3 regions of the Pseudorhizobium banfieldiae genome follow, and region 3 is predicted to be linked to each of the others. Evidence: riboswitches for the same ligand, from Rfam matches in the RefSeq annotation. Region 3 holds a riboswitch; each other region holds the start of a gene.
The links. Region 3 has a riboswitch for thiamine pyrophosphate ahead of thiB (thiamine ABC transporter substrate binding subunit). Riboswitches for the same ligand answer to the same signal wherever they lie in the genome.
Positions count from the first base shown of each region.

Region 1: it holds a riboswitch for thiamine pyrophosphate, as region 3 does, so the genes downstream of both, NT26_RS18710 (ABC transporter permease) here and thiB (thiamine ABC transporter substrate binding subunit) in region 3, are expected to answer to the same signal.
Region 2: it holds a riboswitch for thiamine pyrophosphate, as region 3 does, so the genes downstream of both, thiM (hydroxyethylthiazole kinase) here and thiB (thiamine ABC transporter substrate binding subunit) in region 3, are expected to answer to the same signal.

Region 1 covers NZ_FO082820.1:3,874,215-3,884,041, forward strand. The annotation lists gene NT26_RS18700 (aromatic ring-hydroxylating oxygenase subunit alpha) at 1-769, opposite strand, end outside; gene NT26_RS18705 (5-methyltetrahydropteroyltriglutamate--homocysteine S-methyltransferase) at 1,126-2,220, shown strand; TPP riboswitch at 2,358-2,461, shown strand; gene NT26_RS18710 (ABC transporter permease) at 2,596-3,354, shown strand; gene NT26_RS18715 (ABC transporter substrate-binding protein) at 3,373-4,317, shown strand; gene NT26_RS18720 (TRAP transporter large permease subunit) at 4,419-6,185, shown strand; gene NT26_RS18725 (TRAP transporter substrate-binding protein) at 6,197-7,195, shown strand; gene NT26_RS18730 (DUF294 nucleotidyltransferase-like domain-containing protein) at 7,213-9,378, opposite strand; gene NT26_RS18735 (NAD(P)/FAD-dependent oxidoreductase) at 9,594-9,827, shown strand, end outside.
Region 2 covers NZ_FO082820.1:3,704,515-3,714,341, forward strand. The annotation lists gene NT26_RS17935 (GFA family protein) at 1-349, shown strand, start outside; gene NT26_RS17940 (HD domain-containing protein) at 346-753, shown strand; gene NT26_RS17945 (SDR family oxidoreductase) at 800-1,582, shown strand; gene NT26_RS22475 (hypothetical protein) at 1,664-1,867, opposite strand; gene NT26_RS17950 (hypothetical protein) at 1,877-2,062, opposite strand; gene NT26_RS17955 (glycoside hydrolase family 13 protein) at 2,184-3,869, shown strand; TPP riboswitch at 3,978-4,072, shown strand; gene thiM (hydroxyethylthiazole kinase) at 4,111-4,917, shown strand; gene thiE (thiamine phosphate synthase) at 4,914-5,549, shown strand; gene thiD (bifunctional hydroxymethylpyrimidine kinase/phosphomethylpyrimidine kinase) at 5,546-6,343, shown strand; gene NT26_RS17975 (succinyl-CoA:acetate CoA-transferase ScpC) at 6,401-7,894, opposite strand; gene NT26_RS17980 (FdhF/YdeP family oxidoreductase) at 8,116-9,827, opposite strand, start outside.
Region 3 covers NZ_FO082820.1:3,505,212-3,515,038, reverse strand. The annotation lists gene fdxA (ferredoxin FdxA) at 13-351, shown strand; gene NT26_RS17135 (CarD family transcriptional regulator) at 708-1,277, shown strand; gene NT26_RS17130 (RNA polymerase factor sigma-32) at 1,568-2,428, shown strand; gene NT26_RS17125 (M48 family metalloprotease) at 2,441-3,943, opposite strand; gene NT26_RS17120 (thiamine ABC transporter ATP-binding protein) at 4,163-4,888, opposite strand; gene thiP (thiamine/thiamine pyrophosphate ABC transporter permease) at 4,875-6,506, opposite strand; gene thiB (thiamine ABC transporter substrate binding subunit) at 6,513-7,517, opposite strand; TPP riboswitch at 7,553-7,652, opposite strand; gene NT26_RS17105 (response regulator) at 7,713-8,162, opposite strand; gene NT26_RS17100 (ABC-F family ATP-binding cassette domain-containing protein) at 8,314-9,827, opposite strand, start outside.

The sequences.
Region 1 (9,827 bases), 370 kb from region 3:
ACTGGCCCGAAGGGTCGATCCGGAATTCGCTCGGCAGCCCGGCCGCCTCGCAGCGTGCCCAATGCTCTGCAATGACCGGATCGTCCTTGGCCCCCTGGACGCCAGTGGCGCTCGGTGCCTCCGGATAGGTGCGGCAGAGTTCCGGATGGTTGCTGGCGCAGTGGTAGCATTCCCGGTTGTTTTCCCAGACGAGCTTCCAGTTGCCCTTTTCGATGATCGTGTTGCGATGGGCGACCTTGGCCTCCCACAGCCGGTGCGGCTTCATGTAGGGCTCAATCGAAGCGCGTACCGGTGCAAAATCGGTGGGCGTTGCGGCGAGGCAGATGAAGATATAGCCGGCGACGCTCTCGCAGGGGACGGGCTTCATCCCGAACTGTGCCTTGTCGAAGTCCTCGCCCATCTGCCGCGCGAAGACCAGCGAGCCATCGAGATCGTAGGTCCACTGGTGATAGGGGCAGACGAGCCGTGCAGATGCCCCGCGTTCCTGCGTGCAGACGCGATGGCCGCGATGGCGACAGGTGTTGTGGAATGCACGGATGACGCCGTCCTTGCCCCTGACGATCACGACGGGATAGTCGCCGACCTGGACGGTGAAGTAGTTGCCGGCGCGGGGAATTTCGCAATCATGGCCGATGAACAGCCAGTCCTTGTACCAGATCTCCTCGAGATCGACCCGATGGAAATCGGGATCGATATAGAAGGGCTGTTCAAGGCTGAATCCGTCGGCTCGCGCCTTGAGCCGGCGAAGCATGTCGTCGCGCACATCCATGTTCTTCATCCCTTTGCGGGACCGTTGGATGGCTTAGCTGCGCATCGGTCGCCTGTTGGCGCCGTCGCCCGATCGCCCACCGCAACAAGTCGCTCCGTATCGACTTTGGGCCGGTCATTCTCCGTTCGATGCAACAACTGGTGCGGCGCCGAACACCTGCAGGCTAGCAGAGGAGGAGCCGTCCCGAGATGTTCTTTCGCGACATCGCGACTGCGCAAACGGAACAGTCGGACAGGACACGATTTCCTCTCCGGTTCCGGCTCATCCTGTGGTATCGGCAAGGCGGTCGCCACGGAGGATGAGGATCGATCCTTCTGATCCCGTCCGGAATGCGCGACATCAACTGGAGGATCAGCATGCCGACACCACCTTTCCGCGCCGACCATGTCGGCAGTCTTCTTCGCCCGCGCCCGATTGCCGAGGCACGCGCCGCCCGCGCCGATGCGGCGACCCTGCGCGCCATCGAAGACGCGGAGATCCCGAAACTCATCAAGATGCAGGAAGAGGTCGGCCTGAAGGTTGTCACCGACGGTGAAGCGCGTCGCGCCTTCTGGCATTTCGATTTCATGGGCATGCTTGACGGCATGGACATGGAGACCCGCGGAGAGGGCGTGCAGTTCCATGGCACGCAGATCCCGCCGGTGCATCCGGTGATCAACGGCAAGCTCGGCTTCCCGAAGGACCACCCGATGCTCGAACACTTCACCTTCGTGAAAGACCACACCAGTGTCTGCCCGAAGATTTCCATTCCCGGTCCGTCCTGCGTGCATTTCCGCACCGACCCGGCCGACGTCCGTCCTGCCGAATACAAGGATCCCGACGTGCTCTTTGCGGATATCGCCGAGACCTATCGTCAGGCCGTTGCCGCCTATTACGCGGCCGGCTGCCGCTACCTGCAGCTCGACGATATCTTCTTCGCCTATCTCGGGGACCCGAAGCAGCGCGAGCAGCGCAAGGCCATGGGGCAGGATCCCGACTGGTTGATCGACCGCTATGCCTGGATGCTGGAAGAGGCGATCAAGGATCGTCCGTCCGACATGGTCATCGGCATGCACATGTGCCGCGGCAATTTCCGCTCAACCTTTGCTGCCACCGGCGGCTACGACGCAGCGGCCGACGCCATCTTCAACAAGACCAGCGTCGATATCTATTTCATGGAATACGATACCGACCGCGCCGGCGGGCTGGAGCCGCTGAAGCTCCTGCCGAAGGGCAAGAAGCGAATCATGGCTGGTTTCATCACTACGAAGACGGCGGAACTGGAATCGATCGACTGGCTGCGCAAGCAGTTCGAGGCGGCCTCCCAGTACGTGGACATGGATCAGCTGGGAATTGCCCCGCAGTGCGGCTTCGCATCGACCGAGCACGGCAATGCGATCACCGAGGAAGACCAGCGGCGCAAGCTCGAGCTCGTCGTGAAGACCGCCCAGACGATCTGGGGAACAGCGTAAGGCTGTCCGCGAAGGCGGGCCCGACCTTCGAGTGCGGGCCTGCCGACCTCCGTGGCATGGAGGCATAATAAAGTCGGCCCGCCTGAGCGTCGGCTTTGGACCCGGATTGACATGTCCGCATGGTTCATGAAACATGGCGGTATTCCGAGGGGGGCATCGTAACGGTGCTGAGATGGCGGTGAGCCGGACCCTTGAACCTGATCCGGGTCATACCGGCGTAGGAACGGAAACGGCCTTTTCGGCGCCAATTCTCTTCTCCGCTTTGCCTGGATCTCCGTGATTGACGTCGGGAGATCGAACCATGCCATGCACTTCAAGACCTAGCCCTCGGACAAGACGCCCGCCAGCGGCCTCATCCATGCGTTAGGTCGAGCCATGCCACCCCGCCACATGGGGATGGGACTCGTCGGGCTGCTGGTGCTCTGGCAGGCCGGCATATGGCTCTTCCATCCCCCGGCCTATATCCTGCCGCCGCCGGCGGATGTCCTTGCCGCGTTCGTCCGGCAAGGCGGTTTCCTGCTTCGCAACAGCCTGGTCACCATCGCCGAGATCGCGATCGGGCTCGGCTGTGGCGCTGTTCTGGGTGCGCTCGCGGCGCTTGCCGCTGCCGCCTTCCCCCGTGCCGGCCGGCTGATCTGGCCGGCCGTCCTGGTGCTGCAGGGGCTGCCGGTTTTCGTGCTGGCGCCGATTCTTGTGTTGTGGTTCGGATTCGGGATCGCCTCCAAGGCCGTCATGGCGACGATCATCATCTTCTTCCCGGTCGCCTCCGCCTTTGCTGATGGCCTCCGCCGGACCGAACCTGCGATCCTCGATGCCGTTGCGCTGACCCCGGCGACCCATTGGCAGACCCTTCGCTACATCCGCGCGCCCCTGGCTCTGCCGGGCCTGATATCGGGCCTCCGCGTTGCCGCTCCCCTTGCGCCGATCGGCGCCGTGGTCGGCGAATGGGTCGGGGCGTCGGCCGGGCTGGGCTTCGTCATGGTGCAGGCGAATGCCCGCATGCAGACCGACATCGTCTTCGCCGCCATGGTCCTTCTTGCCCTGCTCACCCTTGTGCTGCGGCTTGCGGTCGATGTCGCGACAGCCCGCATCACCCCATGGGCGCCGGAAGTCCACCACACCAATCCAAGATAGTTAGCCGGAGAAACATTCATGAGAATACGTTTTCTTTCCTGGGCCGTCGCTGCCATGCTTGCCTGGCCGGTACCGTCCCACGCCGCCGATCGCCTGACGGTCATGCTGGAGTGGTTCGTCAACCCGGACCACGCCCCCATGATTGTCGCGCAGCAGAAGGGATTGTTCGAAGCGGCAGGCCTTGATGTGGAACTGATCCCGCCTGCCGATCCGTCCTCCGTGCCGCGACTGGTTGCGGCAAGACAGGCGGATGTCGGAGTCCACTATCAGCCGAACCTCTATCTGGACCACGCGGCCGGTCTGCCGCTCGTCCGCTTCGGCACGCTGGTGGAGACGCCGCTGAACACGGTGACGGTGCTCGCGGATGGGCCCATCAAGACGCTTGCGGACCTCAAGGGCAGGAAGATCGGCTTCTCTGTCTCCGGCTTCGAGGATGCCATGCTGAAGCGCATGCTCGCCGCCGAAGGCGTGGCTCTCGACGAGGTGGAACTCGTCAACGTCAACTTCGCGCTGACCTCGTCGCTGCTCGGGGGACAGGTCGACGCGACGGTCGGCGGATTCCGAAACTTCGAACTGACCCAGATCCGGCTCGCTGGAGGCGAGGCGCGCTCGTTCTTTCCCGAGGAGCATGGCGTGCCGGTTTACGACGAGTTGATCTTCATCGCCCACAAGGAGCTCTCCAGCGATGATCGCCTGGGGCGATTCCTCCGGGCGGTGGAGGAGGCCAGCATCTTCCTGACCAATCATCCGGATGAAGCATGGTCGCTGTTCTTCGCGGCATATCCCGATCTCGACGACGAACTCAACCGCCAGGCTTTCCGCGACACCCTTCCGCGCTTTGCCAAGCGTCCGGCTGCGCTGGACAGAGGCCGTTACGAGCGTTTCGGCGCGTTCCTGGCGGAGAGCGGGCTGATCGATAAGGCGCCGGCCGTCGAAGACCTTGCGGTCGAAATCGGCGGATGATTGAAATGGTCTCCGGCTGCAGCGAGAGCAGGCAGGAAGTATCGGTGTCGTCGGGGCCTCATCCCGTCCCCCGGTCGCAGGCCTCCATCCATGCGGCCCGGATGGCGCTGCGCGTCGAGCATGTGCTGTCGGCAGGGGCCGGTCTGCTCCTCGCGCTGCTTCTCCTGCTCGTCCTCGTAACCGTCGGCCTCCGCTATGGTGCCAGGACCGGTTTCGCAGGCACCGAGGAGGCAGCGCTGTGGCTCTTCCTGGCGCTCATCTGTCTCGGCCTGCCGCTCAGCCTGCAGGGGCCATTTTCGCTGAGGCTCGACATCCTGACCCGGCTGCTGCCGCACGAGGGGCGCCGGATTGCTGGCCTTTGCGCCGACGGGACGAGTGCGGCGGCAGGCTGTCTTCTCCTCACGGGCGGTGCCGAGGCTGCAGCGGCGCTCCGTTCCGTTTCGCCCGCTCTCGGCCTCCCGGACCATGTGCGCTTCTGGTTCCTCGCTGCAGGCGGAGCGCTCCTCATTGCAATGCTGCTGCTGGTTCGCATCGGCGAGGGCAGTGGCTTCCTTGGCACCGTGTCCGTGGCTGCGGGTGCAGCACTTGCGCTTCTCCTGCCGCAGGCGGATCTCGGCTCAAGCATGCTGCCAAGCGCCGTTGCCGCACTTGCCGCGGGTGCGGCGCTCCTGCTCGGCGCCCCGCTCGCCCATTGCATGCTGGCCGGGGTAATGGTCGCGATCCCCTCTGGAAGCGGCTTGTCGGAGCCCGCCATCGTCTCCACTGCGGCATCCGGCATGTCGCGCTTCCTGCTGCTCGCCATTCCCTTCTTCCTGCTCTGCGGCGGCATGCTTACGCTTTCCGGAGCCGGAGAGCGCCTCGTGCGACTGGCGCAATCGCTCGTCGGCCACAGGAGGGCCGGTCTGGCGCAGACTGCGCTTCTGACCAGCGTCTTCTTCTCTGGGGCATCCGGCTCTTCGGTCGCGAACGCCGCATTCGGCGCATCCACCTTCCACCCGCATCTCGTCCGTCACGGTTACCCCCCGGAACGCTCCGCGGCGATCATCGCGGCCACCTCTGTGCTCGACAATGTCATCCCGCCCTCGATCGCCTTTCTCTTGCTCGCTGCCGCGACGGATCTTTCGGCCGGACGATTGTTGATAGGCGGCGCCTATGCCGGGCTTCTCATGGCGGCCTGTCTGGCGGTAGCGATCCGTCTCGCGAACGGCGACAGCAACCGAAGCGTCCGGGCAACCGGCGCGGAGCGATCCCGCGCCCTGTTGGCTGCCGTGCCGGCATTGGGACTGGTGGTCGTGGTCCTCGGCGGCATCCGCTTCGGCATCGTCACCCCGACCGAGGCCGCAGCGGTCGCAGCCGGTTATGCGCTGCTGCTCGCGCTTGCAGGCCGGCGCACTGGCGAAGGCCTCGCTTCCGTCTTCCGGCAAGCTGGCGTGGAGGCGGCCGCAATCGGGCTCCTCATTGGGACCGCCGCGCCTTTCGCTTTCCTCCTCGCTGTGGATGGTGTGGCCGGGGCGATCCTCGATCTCACCGGGTCGCTCGCCGGGGCCCCGTGGCAGGTTCTCCTGCTCTGCAATCTCGTCCTGCTAGCCGCCGGTCTCGTCCTCGATACGGGCGCCGCGATCCTTCTTCTCGGCCCGATCCTGCTGCCGGTCGCCGTGGGCGCAGGCATCGACCCCGTCCTGTTCGGGGTGATCGCCGTGGTCAACTTGATGCTGGGAGGCCTGACACCGCCGGTCGGCATGCTCGTCTTCGTGGTCAACGGTACGACAGGTGTTCCCGTGGCGGCCCTTTTCAGGGCGGTCATTCCTTATCTCGTCGCGCTGCTCTGCGCCCTTCTCGTCCTCTGTCTTCTGGCACTGTTTTTCTAAAAGGATATCCGATGATTTCGTTCACGCGCCGCAAGCTTCTCGCCGCAGCCGGTCTGGCTCCCGCCTTCGCATCCCCTGTCTTCCTTCGATCGGCCGCTGCCAGCACACGCGTCATCACGGTCGCCTCACTGCTGGGGGAAGAGAAGCCCGAAACCCGTATCTGGCGCTGGATCGCTGAAAGGGCGGAGGAGCGGCTTCCCAGACATTTCCGCTTCCGGATCGTCGCCAATGGCGCTCTGGGCGGCGAGAAGGAGGTCGCGGATGGCGCACTTCTCGGCTCTATCCAGGCGAGCCTCTGCACCGTCTCGACCCTCACCGCATGGGTGCCGGAGTTGCAGATACTCGACTTGCCGTTCCTATACAGTGACGCCGCTCACCTGCGCCGCGTCGTCAGGAGCGACGTCGGCAGCGATCTCGTCCGCCGGCTCGCGAGCCACGGATTCGTGGCCAGCGGCTTCATCGACTATGGCGCCCGTCACCTGCTCGCCAAGGAGCCGATCACGCTGCCGGAGCAGATGCAGGGCAAGACGATGCGGGTGATCCAGAGCCGCCTCCACACGAGCCTCTGGAGCCGCTTCGGTGCGATCCCCGTCGGCATCCCGATCACCGAGACCTACAACGCCCTCTCCACCGGCGTTGCCGAGGCTATGGACCTGACCATTTCCGCCTATGCAGGCCTGAAGCTGCATGAGGTCGTTCCCTACCTGACCCGGACGGCGCATATCCGCTCCGCAGGGGTGATCTTCTACGCGGCGAACTTCTGGGATCGCCTCGAGGAAGAGGAGCAGCGGGTGCTTGCGGAAATATCCGCAGAGGCGAGCGAAGTTTTCAATGGCTGGATGGCGGCAGACGAAAAGGCCTCACTCGACCTAGCTGTCTCGCAGGGAACGCAGGTGCTCCAGCCTGAACGACCGGAGGATTGGCGGAAGACTGCCGAAGCCGTCTGGCAGGAGTTCAGCGGCGTGGTCGGCGGCCGCGAGGTCATCGACAGCGTCCTCAAGCTCGCCTGAGCGGCACAGTCGACCACTCAAGGCACCTGCAGGAGGTCCCGCACGACATTGCGAACAAGGGCGACATGCTGGAGCGCATCGCGCAGCCGGTCCATGTCCCGCTGGCTGAGCCTGGAAACGTCCACCGTGCCTCCTGGCTTCAGCCCGGCCTCGATATCGGCGATCTGTTGGGTCAGGATCAGGCGCATCAGGAAGCCGTGCATGTCGGCAAGCAAGGCCGCATCGGCCTGCGAGCGCCCGGCGACCGCCGCGGCCTGCCGCAGGCGTTCCGGAGTGGTATGGGCGAAGGTGCCGTGACGCAGGGCGACGACGCGTGCACCGGAGACGAGCGGCAGAAGGGCGCCGTTCTTGAGGTCGACGCGCCCACCATTGTCCTTTCGGATGCGGCCGAACATGCCGAGCTGGCTGTAGCGTGCCGCGGCGTCCTCGCCGAGCATCCGCAGCAGGTCGGGCGAGTGCCGTGCGACATGGGCGGACTCCAGACGAAGACTGTCCGCCAACCGGGTTGCCTTCGCCGACGAGACATAGGCAGGCGCAAGATCAAAGAAGATGTCGACATTCGCCAGGCCCTGCCGCGAGGGTTCGCTCGCCCAGATCCGAGCCTGCCGAAGCCAGTCCGCATGGGTACGGCGCCACGGACGGTTCTTCGCCATCACGCCGCCGCGACAGTAGTGGACACCGGCGCGGTCGAGGATCTCGTTGACACGGGTGGAAAAGCGGCTGAACCAATCCTCCTCGGAGTCGAGGTCGCCGTGGTAGTCGTCGTCGATCACGAGCGCATTGTCCTGATCCGCCGCCAGCAGGCTTTCGCCGCGACCGGCCGAGCCAAGGACGAGCAGGGCGTACTCCGCCGGGGGCGGACCGTGGCCGGCGGCAAGCAGTTCCCCTTCGGCGATCTCCGCCGCGCGTGCCGTCATGGCCCGGCCTTCGGCAGCAATCACCGCCCCCACCGCCTGCGCATTGAGGCCATCAGAGATCAGTCCCGAGGCGAGGGAAGGCAAGGCGGACTGGACCCGGGCAAGCTCGCGTGGCCTCGTCGCGGTGGCGATCTGGTCGCCCACCGTCAGCGTCGACAGCGCCCGCTCCCGCAGGAGCGTGCGCAAGGTGAAGACGCCGGCAAGATCACCATGTTCGTCGCGAACGCCGAGATAGCGAAGGTTTCGGCGGGCCATCAGGCCAAGCGCACGGTAGAGGAAGGTGTCCCCCTGGGCGGTGATGACGGGCGAGGTCATGATCGTGCCGACAAGCGTCGCCCCGGCCTCCGGACCCTTGTCCGCCAAGACCCGCAGGACATCCCGCTCGGTCAGGATCCCATGCGGCCCATCGGCCTGCCTGACGATGACGCAGCCTATGCCCTTGTCGGCCATCAGGCGGGCGGCCTCGTACAGGGAGGCGCCGGCATCCACGGTGATCGGTGGACTGCTCATCACGTCTTCCAGCCGCTGCCGGTAAAGGAAGCTGTCTATCGCCCGCTGGCTGCCGACCTCGATTGCGGTGTGGACGAAATCCGGCTTGCCGGCCGGGCGCTCGAACCAGCCGACGCCCTGCTGCTGCTCGACGAGCGTCGTTGCAGAACGTCCGAGGTTCTCCGCTTCGCCAAGGGTGCGGATGCCCTTGCCGAGGAGGCGTGGCTGCATTCCGGCATAGACACCGGCCGTCGCAAGGGCGTCGCCCAGCGCCGTATGCCGCCCCTCGATCTGCACGCCATGGGTGAGCGCCAGATTGTCGAGCGACGGGCTGACGAGCCCCGGCGTGATCGCCACCGACATCAAGGCGACGTCGAGCCAGCGGGGTTCCTTCCAGTGCACCCCGTGGCGATGCGCCTCGTTGCGCAGCATCGCGAGATCGAAGTTGATGGAGTGACCGATGACGACACGATTGCCGATGAAGTCCCTGAGCCCGTCCAGAACCTCGGCAACATTGGGCCGCCCCGCAACGTCGGCATCCGAAAGGCCGTGCACGCGGCTGGAAGCCGGCGGGATCGGGATCCCCGGATTGACGATGACGTCGAAGACCTCGCTTTCCAGGATATCGGCGCCATGCATGCGCACCGCGCCGATCTGGATGATGCGATCCTGGCGGACGTCGAGCCCGGTGGTTTCGGTATCGAGGACGACGGTGTCGAGGGCGATCAGCGGAGCGCTCGCACCGGCTGCCGCCTCACCGGAAGTTCGTGGCGTCAAGCCATTGCCTCCATCCCGTCTGTCGTCCCGACCATAGTTCCTGCTCGTCCGGCTCAAACCGGCTGCTCCCGTCACCAGACTCCGCCGGAATCATCCCTCCTTCAAGTAGACTTAAGACGCAACCGCGACTGCGGGACGAATCCGCAGGTGGGGCTTTGTCGACGATCCTTCCTTCGGCTATCACTCTGAAGCAGCATAGCATTGGAGAGGGCGACGTGGAGGAAGTGGATTGCGTGGTGGTCGGGGCGGGCGTCGTCGGGCTGGCAATTGCCCGGACGCTGGCGCTTTCCGGACGCGATGTGATGATCCTCGAGGCTGAACCGGCGATCGGTACCGGCACATCGTCCCGCAACAGCGAGGTCATCCACGCCGGCATCTACTATCCCGCGGACAGCCTGATGGCGCGACTGTGCGTCGCAGGCAAGCATGCCCTCTATCGCTATTGTGGG
Region 2 (9,827 bases), 200 kb from region 3:
CTGCGGCGAAGTCACCTACTCAGTGAAAGGTCCGCCGTTGAGGGTCGGCCTCTGCCACTGTAGCGACTGCCGGAAGGAGAGCGGCTCCAGTTTCGTGACATTTGCCGTATGGCCGGGGCACGCGTTCGAAAGCAGCGGCGACCTGGCCGTTTTTGAGGGCCGGGGCTTCTGTCGAACCTGCGGCTCGCGACTATTCAATCCGGGCGCGGGAGAAGTCGAGATCCGAGTTGGATCGCTTGATATGGCCCCTACGGATCTTGAGCCGACCTATGAGATCTGGATCAAGCGCCGTGAGCACTGGCTACCCCCCATCGGTACCGCAGAACAATTTGTCGAGGACCGGCGATGAACTCCGATGTCGCACATGCACGCGAGATTGCGGAAGCGGCTCTTGCCGGCCGGGTGAAGAAGGGCGGCGAACCTCTGCTTGAGCATGTCGCCCGTGTTGCTGCATCCGTCGCCGACGAAATCGAGCAGATCATTGCCTGGCTCCACGACGTCCCTGAGAACGCCCCGGAATGGACACTCGAGCGTCTGCATCAGGAGGGATTCGCGCCAGCCGTTCTGGCGGCAGTGGACGCTCTGACCCGGAGGGAGGGAGAGTCCCACGCTGACTTGGTAAGAAGGGCAGCGGCAAATCCTCTGGCTCGGAAGGTTAAGCTCGCGGACCTGAGGGACAATCTGGCAACTGCCGAGCGCACCGGAGGCGACGGCGAAAAATATCGAAACGGGCTTCGGCTTCTGGAAGCGTGACAACCAGCTAGCACCTCAGCGATGGGACGCAAATGGGAGAGCCAACATGGACCTGCAATCTCGCGTGGCCCTGGTGACGGGTGCCGGATCAGGAATAGGTCGTGCGTCAGCCATTACCCTTGCCGCTCAGGGGGCGAAGGTCGGCCTTCTCGGACACACGCGGAAGGATCTGGAAGACACTGCAACTGAAATCACCAGTCAGGGCGGGCAGGCCCTCGTGCTCGAGGCCGATGTTTCCGACGAGGCGCAGATGAGAAGCGCGGCAAAAAGGTTGATCGATGCTTTCGACCGTCTCGACATTGTTGTCGCCAATGCCGGCATCAACGGGGTGTGGGCACCCATCGACACTCTTCAGCCCGATGAATGGGATCAGACTATCGCTGTAAATCTGCGGGGCACGTATCTCACGCTCCACACCACCGTTCCCATCATGAAGGCGCACGGCGGCGGGTCGATCATCATCGTCTCCTCCATCAATGGCAACCGGACGTTCAGTTCGCCGGGCGCCACCGCCTATTCGGCCACCAAGGCCGCACAGGTCGCCATGACGAAGCAGCTGGCGCTCGAACTGGGCAGGCACAAGATACGGATCAATGCGGTCTGCCCCGGCAAGATCGACACCGAGATCGATGACAACACCAGCATTCGTAATCCCGGCAGGACGGCCGTTCCCGTAGAATGGCCGGAGGGCGACATCCCTCTGACCGAGGGCAAACCGGGCGCCTCCATGGATGTTGCTGACGTGATCCTGTTCCTCGCCTCGCACAGGGCGAGACATGTGACCGGCGTTCCGATCTACGTCGATGGCGGCCAAGGTCTGTTGCGATAACATCAGTCAGCCGCGAGCGGCATATAGCATGGTCCAGGAGAAACCGGCACCGATCCGTGGTGCCGGTTGTCCCCATGTCGTCTAGTGGCTGCCGCCGCCTTTACGTACTGAGTCATGGGTATGATGGCTGTCATGTTCGCCACCTCCGCCCGACACCTTGCTGCGGGAACGATTGTCTGGATCAGCCGGCGGCTTCTTCAAGTCGAGTGGCGCCTTGGCGTTTTCGTGCGAGGAGCCGGGTCCTCCTTGCCGGATGCTGGCCGGCGTCTTCTGCGATGTAGACATGCAACGCTCCTAACGGTCCTGCTGGTAACCCTGATGCGTGGTGTTCACCTTGCTGTTGCCTTGTTGACCCTGCTTGTCGAAATTCTTTTCGCGCGGGTCGACGGGGCTGCCCTTGGAAAGGCTGGCGGCGGAACGCTCGCCGGTGCCTTTGTCGCTGCGGTTCTCGTCAGGGACGGGTGGGAGTTTGCTGTTCATGACGACCTCCTGTGTAAGTAAGTCGTTTGGCTAACAGACAGGATGGCTCAATGTTCCGGCAAACGGGAACCGGCCCGCCAATCCTGCGTTGCGGATCGTGATGTCGATATCGGAGCCGCCCATGAAAGAGCTTGTCAACAAGCCAAAGTCCCTCTCGATCATCGAGCGAAAATGGTGGCACGCGGCAACCGTTTACCAGATCTATCCGCGCAGCTTCTGCGACAGCAACGGCGATGGGATTGGCGACCTTCCCGGCATCATCGGTCGGCTGGACTATCTACAGTCCCTTGGCGTCACGGTTTTGTGGCTGTCGCCCATCTACAAGTCGCCGATGGACGACAACGGCTACGACATATCCGATTATCAGAACATCGCTGATGAATTCGGTACCCTCGCTGATTTCGACAAATTGGTCGCCGAGGCGCGCCAGCGCGGCATCGGGATCCTTCTGGATCTGGTGGTCAATCATACCTCCGACGAACACCCATGGTTCGTCGAGTCCCGCAGTTCGCGCGAAAGCCGCCTGCGCAATTTCTATATATGGCGGCCGCCGTCGGCCGATGGCGGGCCTCCCAGTGATCTGACCTCGTCCTTCGGAGGTTCAGCCTGGACGCTCGATCCCGGCACCGGCGAATATTACCTTCACCTGTTTTCGAAGCGGCAGCCGGACCTCAACTGGAAGAACCCGGAGGTCAGATCCGAAATCTACCGCATGATGAACTGGTGGCTTGATCGAGGTATTGCCGGTTTTCGGATGGACGTGATCGACCTGATCGGCAAGGAGGTCGATGCCGGCATCACCGCAGACGGCCCGCACCTCCATGATTACCTGCAGGAAATGAACCGCGAGACATTCGGAGAGTGGGACGTTTTGACAGTCGGCGAGGCCTGGAGCGCGACGCCCGATTCCGCCCTGCTCTACTCAGGGCGGGACCGCAGGGAACTCTCCATGGTCTTCCAGTTCGAACACGTCACCCAGAGTTGGGACGAGACCCACGGCAAGTGGCGACCAAAGCCCGTCGATCTGGTGAAGCTGAAGGCCGTCCTGGGCAAGTGGCAACATGCTTTGGCAGAAGACGGTTGGAACTCCCTGTTCTGGGGCAATCATGACCTGCCGCGCGCCGTGTCACGATATGGGGATGCCTCGGGATATCATGTTGAATCGGCCAAGATGCTGGCGACCGTGCTGCACCTGATGAAGGGCACGCCGTTCATCTATCAGGGGGAAGAGATCGGCATGACGAACGTCTCCTTCACGTCCCTCGACCAATACAAGGACATCGAAACCCTCAACATACACCGTCTGCACGTCGAGGCCGGCCTTTCGACAGAGGACTTCATCCGCGGTGCCAATGAGAGCGGCCGCGACAATGCGCGAACGCCCATGCAGTGGAGCGCCGATCCCCACGGCGGTTTCACGACCGGCTCCCCGTGGATTGAGGTTAATCCCAACTACGCGACGCTGAATGCAGCCAGCCAGGTATCCGACGATCGATCGATCTGGGCGCATTACCGGGAACTCGTTTCGCTTCGCAAGCAGCATCCCGTCATTGTCTATGGTCGCTATCAGGCTTGGCTGGATCACCATCCCGACGTCTTCGTTTACACGCGCGCGCTGGACGAAGAGGAACTGCTGGTGATCGCCAATTTCACCCCACGCACGATTACGATCGAACTTCCGGATGAACTCCATCGGCGCGGTCGCCCCTTGATCAGCAATTACTCCCCGGTGGAGGAGGTCGGGGAGACCCTCGGCCTCGCGCCTTACGAAGCTTTCGCGCTGCTCTCGTCCCGCCTCGCGCCCTAGGTGCACCGGAGCGACCTCCGCGCGACGCGAGCCAGCATGGGCCGCACCCTGCCCCGTGCAGTTCGGGACGCTTTCGAGAGTGACAACTGGCCCAATTCTTCCTAAGTTGCGAACAGACGGGGGCGTCCGCTGAAGCGGGCTGAGAAGCACCCTTTGAACCTGAACCAGATCATGCTGGCGGAGGGAGTCGCGGGTCGAGATACCGTTGCCTTACCTCGCTGGACGAAGAAAGGCATTTCTCTTGACCGAATTTCCTTCCAGTTGCGGAACATTGCTGGAGGCGCTGCGCGCAAAAAATCCTCTCGTCCAGTGCATCACCAATGATGTCTCGATGAACATTGCCGCGAACGTCCTTCTCGCTGCCGGCGCGTCTCCGGCCATGGTCAGCGCCGAGGAGGAGGCTGCCGAGTTTGCCCGCGTTGCAGCGGCCGTCACGATCAATATCGGCACATTGTGGGCGGCTGACGTCCCAGGCATGAAAGGTGCCGCCGGCGCGGCAAAGGAGACAGGCAAGCCCTGGGTCCTCGATCCCGTGGCCCACTATGCCACGAGCTTTCGTCGCCAAGTTGTAGGCGAACTCCTTGAGCTCCAGCCGACCATCGTCCGGGGAAATGCTTCGGAAATCATGGCACTCGCTGGCCTTGAGAGCAGGGGACAAGGCGTCGACAGCCGTGACAGCAGCCTGGCGGCAGAAACGGCGGCCGTGGATCTTGCCCGACGCTTCGCCTGCGTCTTTGCCGTCACCGGCGAGATCGATCTCGTCACGGATGGACGTCGCCGCGTTTGGATCGAGGGAGGCTCCACGCTCATGCCGAAGGTTACCGCGCTGGGCTGCGCATTGACCTGCCTTACCGGAGCCTTCGCCGCCGTCGCGCCGGGCCGGCCGCTGGAGGCGACCGTCGCCGCCATGACGTTGTTCGCCGTTTGTGGTGAGGATGCCAGCCACCGGGCCGAGGGCCCTGGCTCTTTCCCGCCCCTGTTCCTCGATGCGCTGGCGGCGATCGGCCCGCAGAGGCTGGAATCGGAAGCAAGGATACGAGCGGAATGAAGATTTTTGACCTGTCGCTTTATGTCGTCCTCGATCCCGATCTCTGCCGCTCGGTGGGCATGGTCGAGACTGCGCGCCTTGCCACGGAAGGCGGCGCCACCATGATACAGCTTCGAGACAAGCGCGCCGACCGGACGAGCCTGATCGAGACAGGCAAGGCGCTCAAAGCTGCCCTGGCCGGATACGGAATAGCGCTGATCGTCAATGATGACGTAGAGGCCGCACTCGAGATCGGTGCAGACGGCGTGCATATCGGGCAGGAAGACATGTCGGCAGCTGCGGCGCGGCTTGCCATCGGCGATCAACTGATCCTTGGCCTTTCCGTCGAGACTGCGCAACTAGCGCACGAGGTGGATCCGAGTATCGTCGACTATGTCGGCGTTGGGCCGGTCTTCGCCACCGGGACCAAGCCGGATCACAAGCGACCGATCGGCCTGGAGGGTCTCGGCCATATCATATCCGTCTCACCGGTTCCGGCAGTCGCGATCGGTGGACTGAAGATGGAGCATGCAGCTTCGGTCATGGCCGCTGGAGCCGCCGGCCTTGCGGTCGTCTCCGCCGTCTGCGGCACGCCCGATCCACGCGGTGCCGCCCGTGCCCTGATGCAGGAAATAGTAAAGGCGCGGCCATGATTGCGAACATTCTCTCCATTGCCGGATCCGACCCGTCCGGGGGAGCAGGCATACAGGCCGATTTGAAGACCTTCGCGGCTCGCAGCACCTATGGAATGGCGGTCGTGACCGCCCTCACCGCGCAGAACACGAAAGGCGTCTACGGCGTCCAGGTCATTCCAGCCGGCTTCGTTGCTGATCAGATCCGGGCAGTTTTCGACGACGTCCGCGTCGATGCCGTTAAGATCGGCATGATCGCAAATGCGGAAATCGCCGAGACCGTGGCCGACATCCTGTCCCGGCAGCCCGGTGTGCCGATCGTGCTTGACCCAGTGATGATTGCCAAAGGCGGCGCCTCGCTTCTCGCAGAACAGGCGGTCTCAGCGCTTCGGGATCGCCTCCTGCCGCTTGCCACGTTGCTGACGCCGAATCTCCCCGAAGCAGCCGCCCTTCTGGGAGAGCCAGAGGCGCGGGATCGCCAAACGATGGCTGAACAGGCGGAAGCGCTCAGAGCCCTCGGTGCCCGCGCCGTGCTAGTCAAGGGGGGCCATCTTCCGGAGGATGAAAGTCCCGACGTCCTTGCCGATCCCGCCGGCCTGACATGGCTTGAAGGGCGGCGGTTCCAGACGTCCAATACCCATGGGACAGGATGTACGCTATCCAGCGCGATTGCTGCCGAACTAGGCAAGGGTAATGATGTCGTGGCCGCCGTCCGAACGGCCAAGCTGTACCTCGCATTAGCGATCCATCGTTCCGGGGAACTCGATGTGGGGTCCGGTCATGGACCCGTGCACCATCTCCATGCCACCAGCTGAAGGCGCAGTCGGACGAAGCCTCGGCATCAATTTCTTTGGCAGCGTGACAATAGCCGTCTAGCTCTTGTGCATTGTCCCCGTCGCCTGGGCATGGATGTGCCAGGACAGCGCCTCTTCCAGGAGATGTGGCGTGTGGCCGCCGCGCGCGCAGGCGCGTTCGAAATAGCTCATCAGGGCGTCCCGGAAACTGGGGTGAACGCAGTTCCGGAGGATTTCCCTTGCCCGCTCCCGTGGCGCCAGCTCGCGAAGGTCGGCGAGCCCATTCTCCGTGACGATGATGTCGACGTCATGCTCGGTATGATCGACATGCGGAACCATGGGGACGATCGACGACAGCTTACCGTCCTTGGCGAGCGACTTTGTGACGAAGATCGACAGGAAGGCATTCCGCGCGAAGTCTCCGGATCCGCCGATGCCATTCATCATGTGCGTGCCGTTGACATGCGTCGAGTTGACATTGCCGTATATGTCGAGCTCCAGCGCCGTATTGATGCCGATCACTCCCAGCCGGCGGATGACTTCAGGATGGTTGCTGATCTCCTGCGGCCGGAGCACCAGGTGCTCCTTGTACTTGTGGAAGTCGGCAAAGACCCGCTCCGCGCAGGCAGTCGAAAGGGTGATGGAGGATCCGGAGGCGAAGGCGAGCTTGCCCGCATCGAAAAGATCGAAAGTGCTGTCCTGCAGCACTTCACTGTACATGCGCAGATGATGAAACGGGCCATCGGCGAGACCGGTCAGAACGGAGTTGGCGATTGTGCCGATTCCTGCCTGCAGTGGTTGGAGGGTCAGGTCCAGTCTGCCTTTTTCGACCTCGTCCTCGAAGAAACGAATGAGGTGCGAGGCGATCGCGCTGGTATCGGCATCCTGCGGCTCTATGGTTGACGCGCTGTCCTTTTCGTCAGTGACTACGATCGCGGCGATCTTGTCGGGATCAATCGGCACGAATGGGAACCCAACGCGACTGTCGCAGGTTACGACCGGGATCGGCACACGGGTTGGTCGCTTGCCGGGGAAGTAGATGTCGTGCAGGCCCTCCAGTTCGGCTGGCTGGCTGAGATTGATCTCGACGATGATCTTCTTGGCAAGGACCGCAAAGCTCGCGGAGTTGCCGACCGAGGTCGAAGGAACGATGTTTCCCTCTTCGGTGATGGCAGCAGCCTCGACGATGGCATAATCGATTGGACCAAGCTGGTTGGAGCGCAGGTGCTCCACCGTTTCCGAGAGATGCTGATCGATGAACATCACTTCGCCGCGGTTGATGGCGGTGCGCAGGGTTCGGTCCGCCTGGAAGGGCATGCGGCGGGCAAGCACCTTTGCCTCAGTCAGCATCCGGTCGACATCGTGGCCAAGGGACGCGCCGGTGATCAGCGTAATCTTGAAGGGTTCTGTGCGGGCGCGCGCTGCCATGGCGATGGGAACTGCCTTGGCGTCGCCGGCGCGGGTGAACCCGCTCATGCCGATGATCATCCCGTCCTTGATCAGGGCTGCCGCCTCCTCCGCCGAAACGATCTTGTCAAGGAGCGCGGGGCGACGGATACGGTCGGCAATCATCTTCTCATCCTTCGATGCATCCGGCCATTTATCGAGGGCCGGGCAGCCGTGTCAAAGGCAGGCGACGACCGCCTGTCCAGGCGGCGCACCTTAGTGCCGGGAGATCCTCTGGCATTGACAAGTATCAAAGACCTGCAGCTGATCCTCCGGAGCCACCGAGGGCGCCGGCAAAGCGCGGCGTCCCGAGGCCCCGGAAGGTCAGGCCATCCTGACAACAACAGTCACGGCAGGATTCGAACAGGCACAGCCTTCGCCGCCGGTGTCTGCGAAAACTTCTCGTGATGCGAAAGCGGGATCAGCGGGTTGAGTTCGGGATAGTAGCCGGCAACGCAGCCGTCCGGCAGCTGGAAGGGCAGCACCTTCAGCCCGCCCACCTTGCGTTCCTGGCCATCGTCGACATCGGTTTGCAATTCGACGACCTGACCCTCCTGAAGACCGAGCTTTTCCATCTCCTTCGGATTGATCAGGAGGACATCGCGTGTCCCTTCGATCCCCCTCAGACGATCGCTGTAGCCGTAGATCGTCGTGTTGAACTGGTCGTTGCTGCGCAGCGTCATGAGGCGATAGCGCCCTTCGCGATCTTCGAAGCCCGCAGCCGAAAGGGCTTCGGGCACGGTGAATTCCGCTTTGCCGCTCTTCGTCTTCCAGATCCTTTCGCGTGCGCTATTGCCGCGATAGAAGCCGCCCGGCGTGAACAGGCGCTTGTTGAAGTCGTGGAACTTGTCCGGATAAGTCTCCTCAATCAGGTCGCGGACCTTGCCATAGTCGCCCGTCCATTCGTCCCACTTTACCTTCGGGTTGGGCGGAAGCGTGGCTTTCGCCATGCCGGCGACGATTGCGAGCTCCGACAACAGGTGCTCGCTGGCGGGCTTGTGCTTGCCGACGGAGCCGTGGATGCAGCTCAGGCTGTCTTCCATTGAAACTGTCTGTGGTCCGCCCTCCTGCATGTCCTCCTCGCTGCGTCCGAGGCAGGGAAGGAGGTAGGCCACTTCGCCGTTGATCAGGTGGCTGCGGTTGAGCTTGGTGGCGATCTGCACCGTCAGGCGCATCTTCGTCCAGGCTGTTTCCATGACATCGTGATCGGGGATCGCTCGTACGAAGTTTCCGCCGAGACTGACGAAACCGCGAATGCTGCCATCCAGGATCCCCTCGCAGGCCTCGACCGTATTGACGCCTTTCTCTTTCGGCGGGTCGAAGCCGAACATGGACGACAGCTTGTCGAGGGGGACCAGCTTCGGCTTTTCCGAGATGCCGACGGTGCGCTGTCCCTGCACGTTGGAATGACCGCGGACGGGGGAGATGCCAGTACCATCTCGACCTATATTGCCCTTGAGTAGGAGCATGTTGACGAGCATGGCGATGCTTTCGAAGCCGCCGACCTGTTGCGTCAGCCCCATCCCGTAGATGCCGATCACCTTCTCCGCATCCACGTAAACCTGTCCGGCGGCCTCCAGGGCTGCCCGATCAAGCCCGGACTCCCGCTCGATCTCTTCCCAGCTGGTGGCGCGAACCTTCTCTTCAAACGCGTCGAAACTGTTGGTGTGCTGCTCGACGAAATCGCGATCGATCACCTTACGGCCCTGCTGCCTGGCCTCATCCTCCTTGGCAAAGACATGCTTGCACATGCCCATGATTGCCGCGATGTCGCCGCCTGTCTTGACCTGGTGATACTGGCAGGAGATCTGCGTTTCCTTGCCGGTCAGCATCTCCGTCGGGCTCTGCGGATTGATCATCGTCTCCAGCCCTTTTTCGCGGACCGGATTGAAGGTGACGATCTTGCAGCCGCGCTTGACCGCCTCCTGCAGGGGATGGAGAAAGCGCGGGCTGTTGGAGCCGGTGTTCTGGCCGAAGAAGAAGATCGCGTCGCAGGTAGAAAAGTCCTGGAAGACAGCCGTGCCGACAGACGCGCCGATGACCTTCTTAAGGCCGACGG
Region 3 (9,827 bases):
CTGGAGTGCTGCATGACCTACGTGGTGACTGACAACTGTGTTCGCTGCAAATATACCGATTGCGTGGAGGTTTGCCCCGTCGACTGTTTCTATGAGGGCGAGAACTTCCTCGTCATTCATCCGGACGAATGCATCGATTGCGGAGTCTGCGAGCCTGAATGCCCGGCTGAGGCCATCAAGCCCGACACCGAGCCTGGTCTCGACAAGTGGCTGAAGGTGAATGCCGAATACGCCCAGATCTGGCCGAACATCACGGTGAAGCGCGAGCCGATGCCCGAGGCCAAGGAAATGGATGGAGTTCCTGGCAAGTTTGACCAGTATTTCTCGCCGGAGCCTGGAAAGGGCGACTGAAGCTGGTGCCGCGCAGTGGGTGTGCCTTCCATTTGTGCAGCTAGGTCAGCGTGCCGTCATGGCGCGCATAAAAGCAAATAATTGATTTCCGCACTTTTTTGTGGTAGACAGGGATTACTGTTCCACGAGCGGCACAAGCGTGCCCAAAAAACATCACGAAAGTTACAGAGCATCCGACGCGGTTTCCGTGACATTCCCATAATGTGTTTGTCGTCGTTTATCGCGGTGGAGGTTCTTTTCGCGCACGTTGGTCGGACCAGTATCGAGTGACCCGACGGTTTCCCCCGTCTCATCCGGGCCTGCCTGACCCGGCCCCGGTCGTACACCGGGTGCGTAACAGGGAGTTTGTGAAACGTATGACGACCCAGCAGAAAAAATCTTCGGCACGCCAGGGCTTCAAGACCGGTGAAGCGATCGTTTACCCGGCACATGGCGTAGGTATGATTACCGCGATCGAAGAGCAGGAAGTGGCGGGCATGAAGCTCGAGCTTTTCGTGATCGATTTCGAGAAGGACAAGATGCGGCTCAAGGTGCCGGTGGCTAAGGCTGTCAGCATCGGCATGCGCAAGCTCTCCGAAACCGACTTCGTCGAGCGGGCCCTCAAGGTGGTGCAGGGCAAGGCGCGCGTGAAGCGCACCATGTGGTCGCGCCGCGCCCAGGAGTATGATGCAAAGATCAACTCTGGAGACTTGATCTCCATTGCGGAGGTCGTGCGTGATCTTTACCGCGCGGAAAACCAGCCGGAACAATCCTATTCGGAGCGCCAGCTCTATGAAGCTGCCCTCGATCGAATGGCGCGGGAGATTGCAGCGGTCAACAAGATGTCTGACACGGAAGCCGTACGTCTGGTCGAGGTAAACCTCGCCAAGGGCCCGAAGCGCGGCAAGGTCGTTGAAGAAGAAGAGTCCCAGGCCGAAGCCGCATAAGCTTCGGCTGCATCGTAACTTTGAGAAACCCGGCCATTGTGCCGGGTTTTTTATTGGAACTTTTTCTCGCGCAGGACGTTAACCCGCCGGAACGGCGACAACTGTGGCGTCTGCAGACGCTTCAAGAACCGCTCCTCAAAACAGGAAATAGGGGCCAGCCGCGAGATGGCAAGGCCTCTTGGGAACGAAGAGGGGACGAGGAAGGCGGAGTGGGTAAATCGTGGCGGCGGCCGCGGCACCATCTGACTGTCATTCTTGTCGAAGCCAGCCAACGTCACGGAGAAGACACGATGAAAGCCATGTCTGCGGACCGCAATATGATCAAGATTGCAATGTCAGCTCCCTATCTGGCCAGAGACGAGGAGCGCAGTCTCGCGGTCCGGTGGAAGGATGACCAGGACCAGGATGCCCGCAATCAGATCGCCCTTGCCCATATGCGGCTCGTTATCGCCATGGCATCCAAATTCCGCGGCTTCGGCCTGCCGATGAGCGACCTCGTTCAGGAAGGTTATGTCGGGCTTCTGGAGGCGGCCGCCCGCTTCGAACCGGCCCGCGATGTCCGGTTCTCTACCTATGCCAGCTGGTGGATTCGCGCCTCAATGCAGGACTACATCCTTCGCAACTGGTCAATCGTCCGCGGTGGAACGAGCTCCGCGCAAAAGGCGCTGTTCTTCAACCTTCGCCGGCTGCGTGCGAAGCTCGCACGGGGCGACAGCAACCTTACATCGCGGGCTATCCATGAGGAAATTGCTGTTGCGCTCGGCGTAAGTGTCGCGGACGTTCAGACCATGGACGCCCGTTTGTCGGGCAATGACGCCTCACTTCAGGCACCCTCCATAGCCGGCGATGCAGACAGCAGCGAGCGGCTGGACATGCTTGCAAGCGGCGAACCCCTTCCCGACGAGCAGGTCTCCGGCATGATCGACGGAGAGCGGCGCATGCGCTGGCTACACGGAGCTCTCACCAAGCTGAATGACCGCGAGAAGAAGATCATCCGGGCTCGCCGGCTGACGGACGAAGGAGCAACGCTTGAGGCGCTTGGTGCTGAACTCGGCATTTCCAAGGAACGCGTGCGCCAAATCGAAAGCCGCGCCATGGAAAAGCTGAAGTCGGCGCTGGTCTCCGCGAATCCCCAGATGGCCGCCTGCTAAGCTGCCAAGGGATTATTCCGAGACGATCTTGAACCGCTGACCCGGCGAGACTGCAGCGCCAGCCGGGAGCGCGTTGATCACTCGGAAAAGGTCCAGCTTCCGGTTGGTCCCCATCATTCGCGCCGCCATGGTCGCAAGCGTATCCTGTGGGCCTGCAGTTACCACCCTCACACGCAATGGTTTGAGGGACGCAATTTCCTGTGGCTTCATCTTCCTGAAGCTTGACTTCAGTACGGTGGAAACCGTTTCCAGTGCCGGGCTACCCTTCGGAACGGCGGTGAGGAAGCGAAAGATCTGATCATCGATCCGGATGACGGTGACGTCAAAATCCCAACGCTCCGCCGAGGCGCGGGCCGTGGCTGCCGGAAGTCCGTTAACACTGGCCATACGCACGCTTTCCGGCTTGAGACCGGCGACCCAGCCGCTGGTGAGGTAGTTGGTCAGGCTGGTCGTGTCACCGGCGTCGACGCCATCGAAACGGATCGCGGTTTCGCCGGGGCCAGTTGCAAGGACGGCATCCACCTTGTTGTCGATCTGGAAATCCTTCGGCACCTCGAAGCGTATGCCGAGGCTCCCGTGCAGGAATGTCTGTCCGCGAACGAAGCCTTCTTCCGGGCTGTCACCGAAGAGAAGCCCGTCGATGCCCGCGAGATAGTAGTCCCGGCCGCGGTCGCCGACGGTGCCTTCCATCCCTTGTGCGCGAGCGTGACGACGGGCGAGGTCGACCCGCTGGGGCGCATTCGGGTGGCTCGACAGGAAGTCCAGGCTCTGGTCGCTGTCCGGATCCACCGAGGAGAAGCGCGCATAGGCCGCCATGGAGTCGAGGAACCGGGGTGCAGCATAAGGGTCATAGCCCGCTTCCCCCAGCATCCGGACACCGATGACATCGGCCTGCAATTCCTGCTGCCGCGAAAAGGCCGCGAGGCGAAGCTTGCCGCGTGCCAGCGCCTGCTTGCCGGCGAGGTCGCTGGACAGGACCTCGGCCACGACTCGGCTGGCAATCACCTCCGCTTCCTCGCGCTTCTGACGCTCGATTCCGTGATTGGCGGTCACGTGAGCCATCTCGTGAGAAAGAACGGCCGCCACTTCCGAGGCATCATTGGCGAGTGCGAGCAGTCCGCGCGTCACGTAAAGATAGCCGCCCGGGAGGGCGAACGCATTGATCGCCGGCGAGTTCAGGATGGTGATGCGATAGGACTGCGAGGGGTTCTCCGAGACGGCAGTCAGCGCTCCGGCAATACGGGCGACGAGCTTCTCCGTCTTGGCGTCGTGATATTCTCCGCCATAGCTCGCGACGATCCGTGGATGTTCCCGCGCACCCATCTGCGCCCGCGGGTCGTTCTTCTGGACCTCGTCGACGATCTGCGGGTTATCGGAGGGGGCGACATTCGGCTGGTAAGCCTGGTCGAGAATTGACTGGCAGCCGGAGAGCGCGGTAGCCCCTGCGAGCAGAAGAGCGAGATGCCTTGCCGCACGCGCAGTACCGGCTCGGCGGGGTGTCGTCCCTTCACGCATCATCGTCAGCAATTTCGGCTTCGTCATTATCCAGACCCGCTTCCCGATCATCCATCGGGTATGCCCCACCGTAAACAAGACCGGCCGCTCCTGTCGCCGGCTTAGCGATTTTCCTTCAGCCAATATAGTGCTTCTTGTTCAGATCGCCTGTGGCGGCCAAAGCAGAAAGACGCTGTTGCTGCGATGCCACCGTGCCACGACCAAATTGTGGCACAGGCTTCAGCTGGCGAGGAATTGAACGACGGCGGGGATGTCGCATCGCCGGAGGAAATCTTCTACTGGAGCGTTCACGAGCACATTCCCGCCCTCCATGAAGATCACATGGCTCGCAAGGCGTCGCAGCTCATCCCGGTCGTGCGTTACCAGGATGACCGTGCTTTTCGTTTCTCGGTGCAGTTCCGATAGAAGATTTGCCATGGTCTGCCGCAGCCCCGGATCAAGCGCTGCGAAGGGTTCATCCATTAGCAGGACCGGTTTCTCGCGAACAAGAGCGCGGGCGAACGCCACGCGTTGCTGCTCGCCTCCGGAAAGCGTCGGTGGCAGCCGGCGCTCCATTCTTCCGAGAGCGACACGATCGAGTGCAGAGACGACGGCCTGTCTCTCCCCTACGGTCAGTCTGCGAAGGGACGGATTGATCCCGAGCGCCACGTTGGTGAAGACGTCAAGATGCCCGAAGAGATTGTTGTTCTGGAAGATCAGCGACACGGGTCGTTCCGATGGATGCCGGAACGTCAGATCCTGGCCGTTAAAGAGGACGCGACCACTGTCGGGGACCTCGAAGCCCGCGACCAGGTTCAGAAGGGTGGACTTGCCTGCGCCGGACGGTCCGGCAACCGCTGTGATCGTTCCGGGTGGAATGTCGCAGTCCAGGTGGAAGCGTGTGCTTCCCAGCGTCAGATCAACGCGGTCCAGGCGGATTTCCGGCGGATCGTCATCGACGGGCATGATGTGTTCCGTTCATTCGCCAGCCCGAAGTGCCGATGATCGTAAGCAGAAGGCATGCCGCGGCAAGGAGAAGCGCCAAGCCATCGGCATCCTGCGTACGATAGCTGGAAAGGCTGCTGTAGAGGAGCCAGGGCAGGGTTACGAAGTCGCTGGAGGCGAAGAGCGCAACGGCGCCCAGATCTCCAAGGGAGAGCGACATTGCAAAGGAGAATGCGAGGAGCGCCGGCCGCGTCAGAACCGGTCGGTCGATGCGCCAGAAGCGCGTCCAGCCGCCGATCCCTAGACTCGCCGTGAGTCGTCCGGAGCGGTCGCGGTTCTCCTTCATTGCCGGCTCTAACACCCTGATGACGAAGGGGATTGCCATCAGCGCGTTGATTGCAACGACGATCCAACCAACCCATAGCGATGCCGAGCCTGAAAGCCTCAGAAGCAGGAACCAGCCCGTCCCAAGCACGACCGGGGGGACTAGGAGAACAAGAAAGGAAGTGGCATCCAGAATGGCAGAGAAACCCCGCAGCAGGACGCCAGGGTTCTTCCGGTCGGCAATCGCCAGGCGCGCATCGATGAGCGTGACCGATGCCATCACCGCCAGCAGGCCTGAAGCCAGTGCAATCAGCGTGCTCGTTGCCAGCGCCCGCTGGAACGCGTCGCTCGCCACGAGGCGCGGGAGGTCTGCCTGGATTCCCGCCCGGAGAACGGCGAGCAGCGGCATCAGGATGAAAGCTGTGGCGACGGCGATGACCAGAGTGTCCCATACCCGCGCCGCGGCTCCTTTGCCGTCGAATCGCCTAACGCGGTGGCCGCTGCTCGGCGATCGGTCGTCGGTCACAGGCAGCCGGGACAGGATGATCAGGAGCATGGCCGTCAGCCCGATCTGCAGCAGTGACAGTCCAACTGCACGGGCAGGATCAAAATTGAAGCGCAGTGACTGGTAGATCGCAACTTCAAGCGTTGTGGCAGCCGGACCTCCGCCCAGTACCAGAACGAGCGTGAAGCTGGTTGCGCAAAGCATGACGATCAGGCCCGCGACGCCTGGCAGGACCCGCAAAAGGACAGGCCATTCGACGAACCGGAAGATGGCGCCAGGCCGCATGCCCAGCTGTGCGGCCAGCATCCAGTATTCGCCCGGCAGCCGATCGAGCGAGGCCACCATCAGGCGGCATGCGAGAGGCAGGTTGAAGAAGACGTGTGCGAGCAGGATGCCGCCAAGACCGTAGATGCTGACCGGCTCGTCGAGACCGCCGCGCAGGAGAAGCGAATTGACCAGTCCTTGCCTCCCCCAGATCGTAATGAGGCCAAGGGCAGCGACGAGTGCGGGCAGACCCATCGGCAGCGCCATCAGCCGCAGGATCCAGAGCCTGCCCGGAAGTTGCGGCCGCCGAGCCAGCGCCAATGCGACCGGAATCGCCAGGCCGATAGACAGCAAAGTGGAGAGCCCTGCCTGAAGAAGCGTGAAACGCAGCACGCGCGCCGTGTAATCTGTACAGAGTGCCTCGCCGCCAGCGTCCGGCGCCGCGGCAAGGAGGGAATAGGTGGCAAGACTGATGAAGGCAGCGACGCTTGCGAAGGTGGCGATACCTCCACCGATTGCAGTTTGCTGCTCCCGCCTCGTCAGCATCGAGCTTTAGCGTCCGCTCATCGCCGCCAGCCACTCATCGATCCAGGCCTGCCGGTTTCTCGCCACGTGCGCGGAGTCCATGAGGAAGGTCTTTTCCGGCTGGACGAGGCGGTCGAACGCTTCCGGCAAGGGCTCGCTCGTCTTGCCGGCGGGCATCATCCAGTTGGTGGTCGGTACGATGTTCTGGAAGGCCGGCGACATCATGAATTCGAGAAACTGGCGCGCCAGGTCCTTATCCTCCGATGTCCGCAACAGACCTGCGACCTCGATCTGGATATAGTGGCCTTCCGAGAAGGGCACTGCCTGGTACCGATCAATGTCCTCGGCCACCATGTGATAGGCAGGGGAGGTGGTATAGGAGAGAACCATCGGGACCTCTCCCTTGGTGAACAATCCATAGGCCTCAGACCAGCCCGGCGTGACCGTCAGGATGCGTCGACGAAGCTTTGCCCATGCCGCCTCGGCCTCCTCGCCGTAAACCGACTTCATCCACAAAAGCAGACCGAGGCCTGGGGTGGAGGTTCTCGGATCCTGGATGACGATCTTTTCGGAAGGGTCGCCCTCAACCAGCTCCTTCAGGCTGGCCGGCGGGGCGGCGATCGATTGGGTGTCGTATATGACGGCGAAGTGTCCGTAATCGTAGGGGATGAAGACGTCGTCCCCGTACCCGCCCGGCACGCTGATGGGACTTGTATCCAGTCCATGCCTTTCGAACAGGCCAGTGGCCTTGGCTTCATCGGCAAGATTGGTGTCGAGACCGAGAACGATGTCAGCCTCGTTATTCTCGCCTTCGAGCTTCAACCGCGAAAGAAGTGCGACGCCATCCGCGACCGCCACGAAGTTGACGCGGCAGGTGCAGGATTTCTCGAACTCTTCCTTGACCCTTGGCCCCGGGCCCCATTCGGCGGTGAAGCTTTCATAGGTGTAGACGGTCAGGCTGCGCTCCTCGGCGACTGCCGAGGTTGAAGCGATCATCGCCGCAATGAAAAGCGAAAGTGCCGAGAGCCGCATCGATGCCTCCTCTTTGGCAGAAAGGACGAGGGGCTGATGGACGCCGTTCTAATCCCTCCGCCGGTGTGAACCGGATCAGGTTCTGCGGGTTGGCGAAAGCCTCTCAGCCACAAAGTGGCACCCCGTTAGATCGGTCAGAGATGTAGCGATCGATCCGGCGCTTGGCAAGCGCCGCCCATGGTTGCTCACTGGGCGTTAGTGGGCGCTTTGAAGGACGCGAAGCTCGCGGGGGAGTTCGGCATAACCTCCCGTTCGGCCTGCAAGGATATAGCCGATCGTCTGCTCGATCACATGCGGCATTACCGGCTTCGTCAGCACCCCGAGCGGCCCATAGCTTCCGGCTTCGATCTCTTCAGGATTGGCAGTCATGAAGATGACCGCAACGCCATATTTCTCGGCGAGTTCGCGGCCGATCGACGGTCCAGTCTTGCCGTCAGCCAGATTGACATCGACAAGGGCAATGTCTGCCGACTGGGCGAGTGCCAGGGCGGGGTTGCGGCCATTGGCGAGGCCTGCGACCTTCAAGCCCATGGCTTCGACCGTATCGGCCACGTCCAAGGCGATGAGAAACTCGTCTTCCACGATCAGGACGCGATGTTCCTCAGAGACCGGGGTCTGCCAACCACTCGTTACACTTGTCAGCATCGGATGCTCCTGATGGTTCGGTGCCGCTTCGTACCGATCCCGGCCGTGCCGCATCGATACTGCCACCCGAACGACCACCTGCCGTCATTGTTCCGCAATGTGACAGGTTGACGGGTTTCAAGTGCGTTTCATGGATAACAGATGGTTAACGTCACCCCTCCAACTCCTCGCGCAGCATTTCAAGCTCGAGCCATTCCTCTTCCATCTCTGCGAGCTGCTTGCGTAGCGCCTCCAGTTCAGAAGCCAGGGCGGTGAAGCCTGCCGGATCTCTCGTGAAAAGGTAGGGATCCGCCATTCGCTTCTCCCGGGCGGAAATCTCGGCCTCGGCCTTGGCGATGTCCTTCGGCAGGTTCTCCAGCGCGAACTTCTGCTTGAAGGACAGCTTGCCGCGGTTTTTCGGCGCCTCAGCGGCCGGCGCCGACGTCTCCGTCCTCTCCCTTGCCTGGCGTTCGGAACGCCGCCTTTCCTCCTGGACGCCGCGGCGTTGTGCCAGCATGTCGGAGTACCCGCCTGCATATTCGATCCAGCGCCCGTCCGGCGTTTCCGGATCGGCGGGTGCTATGGTCGAGGTGACCGTCCGGTCGAGGAAGTCGCGGTCGTGGCTGACCAGAATGACAGTGCCGTTGTAGCCGGCGACGATCTCCTGCAGCAGATCCAGTGTCTCGATGTCGAGATCGTTGGTCGGCTCATCGAGGATCAGCAGGTTGGAGGGCCTGGCCATGATCCGCGCCAGGATCAGCCGTGCCCGCTCGCCGCCGGAAAGGTTCTTGATCGGCGTGCGGATCTGCTCGGGCTGGAACAGGAAATCCTTCATGTAGCCCGCGACGTGACGCTGCTCGCCATTGACGAGAAGCGTTTCGCCGCGTCCGTCGGTGAGGTAGTGGGAAAGCGTGTCCTCGGGATCGAGGTCCTCCCGCTTCTGGTCCAGCGTGGCGATTTCGAGATTTGTCCCGAGCCGCACCGTTCCCGAATCCGGATCGAGCTGCCCCGTCAGCATCTTCAACAGCGTCGTCTTTCCGGCACCGTTGGGTCCCACAAGGCCTATCCTGTCGCCGCGGTGTACGCGGATGGAGAAGGGCGCGACGATAAGCCGGTGTCCATAACTCTTGGTGATCGCTTCTGCCTCGATCACCAGCTTTCCGGATTCCCGACCTTCCGATGCCGCCGCCTGGACTGACCCTTGCGGGCCTTTGTGACCGCGATAGGCGGCACGCATCGTCTGCAGTTCCCCCAGCCGGCGCATGTTGCGCTTGCGCCGGGCCGTCACGCCGTAGCGCAGCCAGTGCTCCTCGCGCTCGATCGCCTTGCCCAGCTTGTGCTGCTCCAGTTCCTCCGCCGCCAGTACCTCGTCCCTCCAAGCCTCGAAATACGAAAATCCGCGATCGAGACGTCGCGACGTGCCGCGATCGAGCCAAACCGTCGCCGTCGATACCTTCTCTAGGAAGCGCCGGTCGTGTGAGATGAGGACGAGAGCGCTCCGCGTCTTCCTCAGTTCCTCCTCCAGCCATTCGATCGTCGGCAGGTCGAGATGGTTGGTCGGCTCGTCCAGCATCAGGATGTCTGGTTCTGGCGCCATGACGCGGGCGAGCGCCGCCCGCCGGGCCTCGCCTCCCGACAGTCGGTTCGGATCCTCTTCGCCGCTCAGGCCGAGATGCTCCAGGAGGT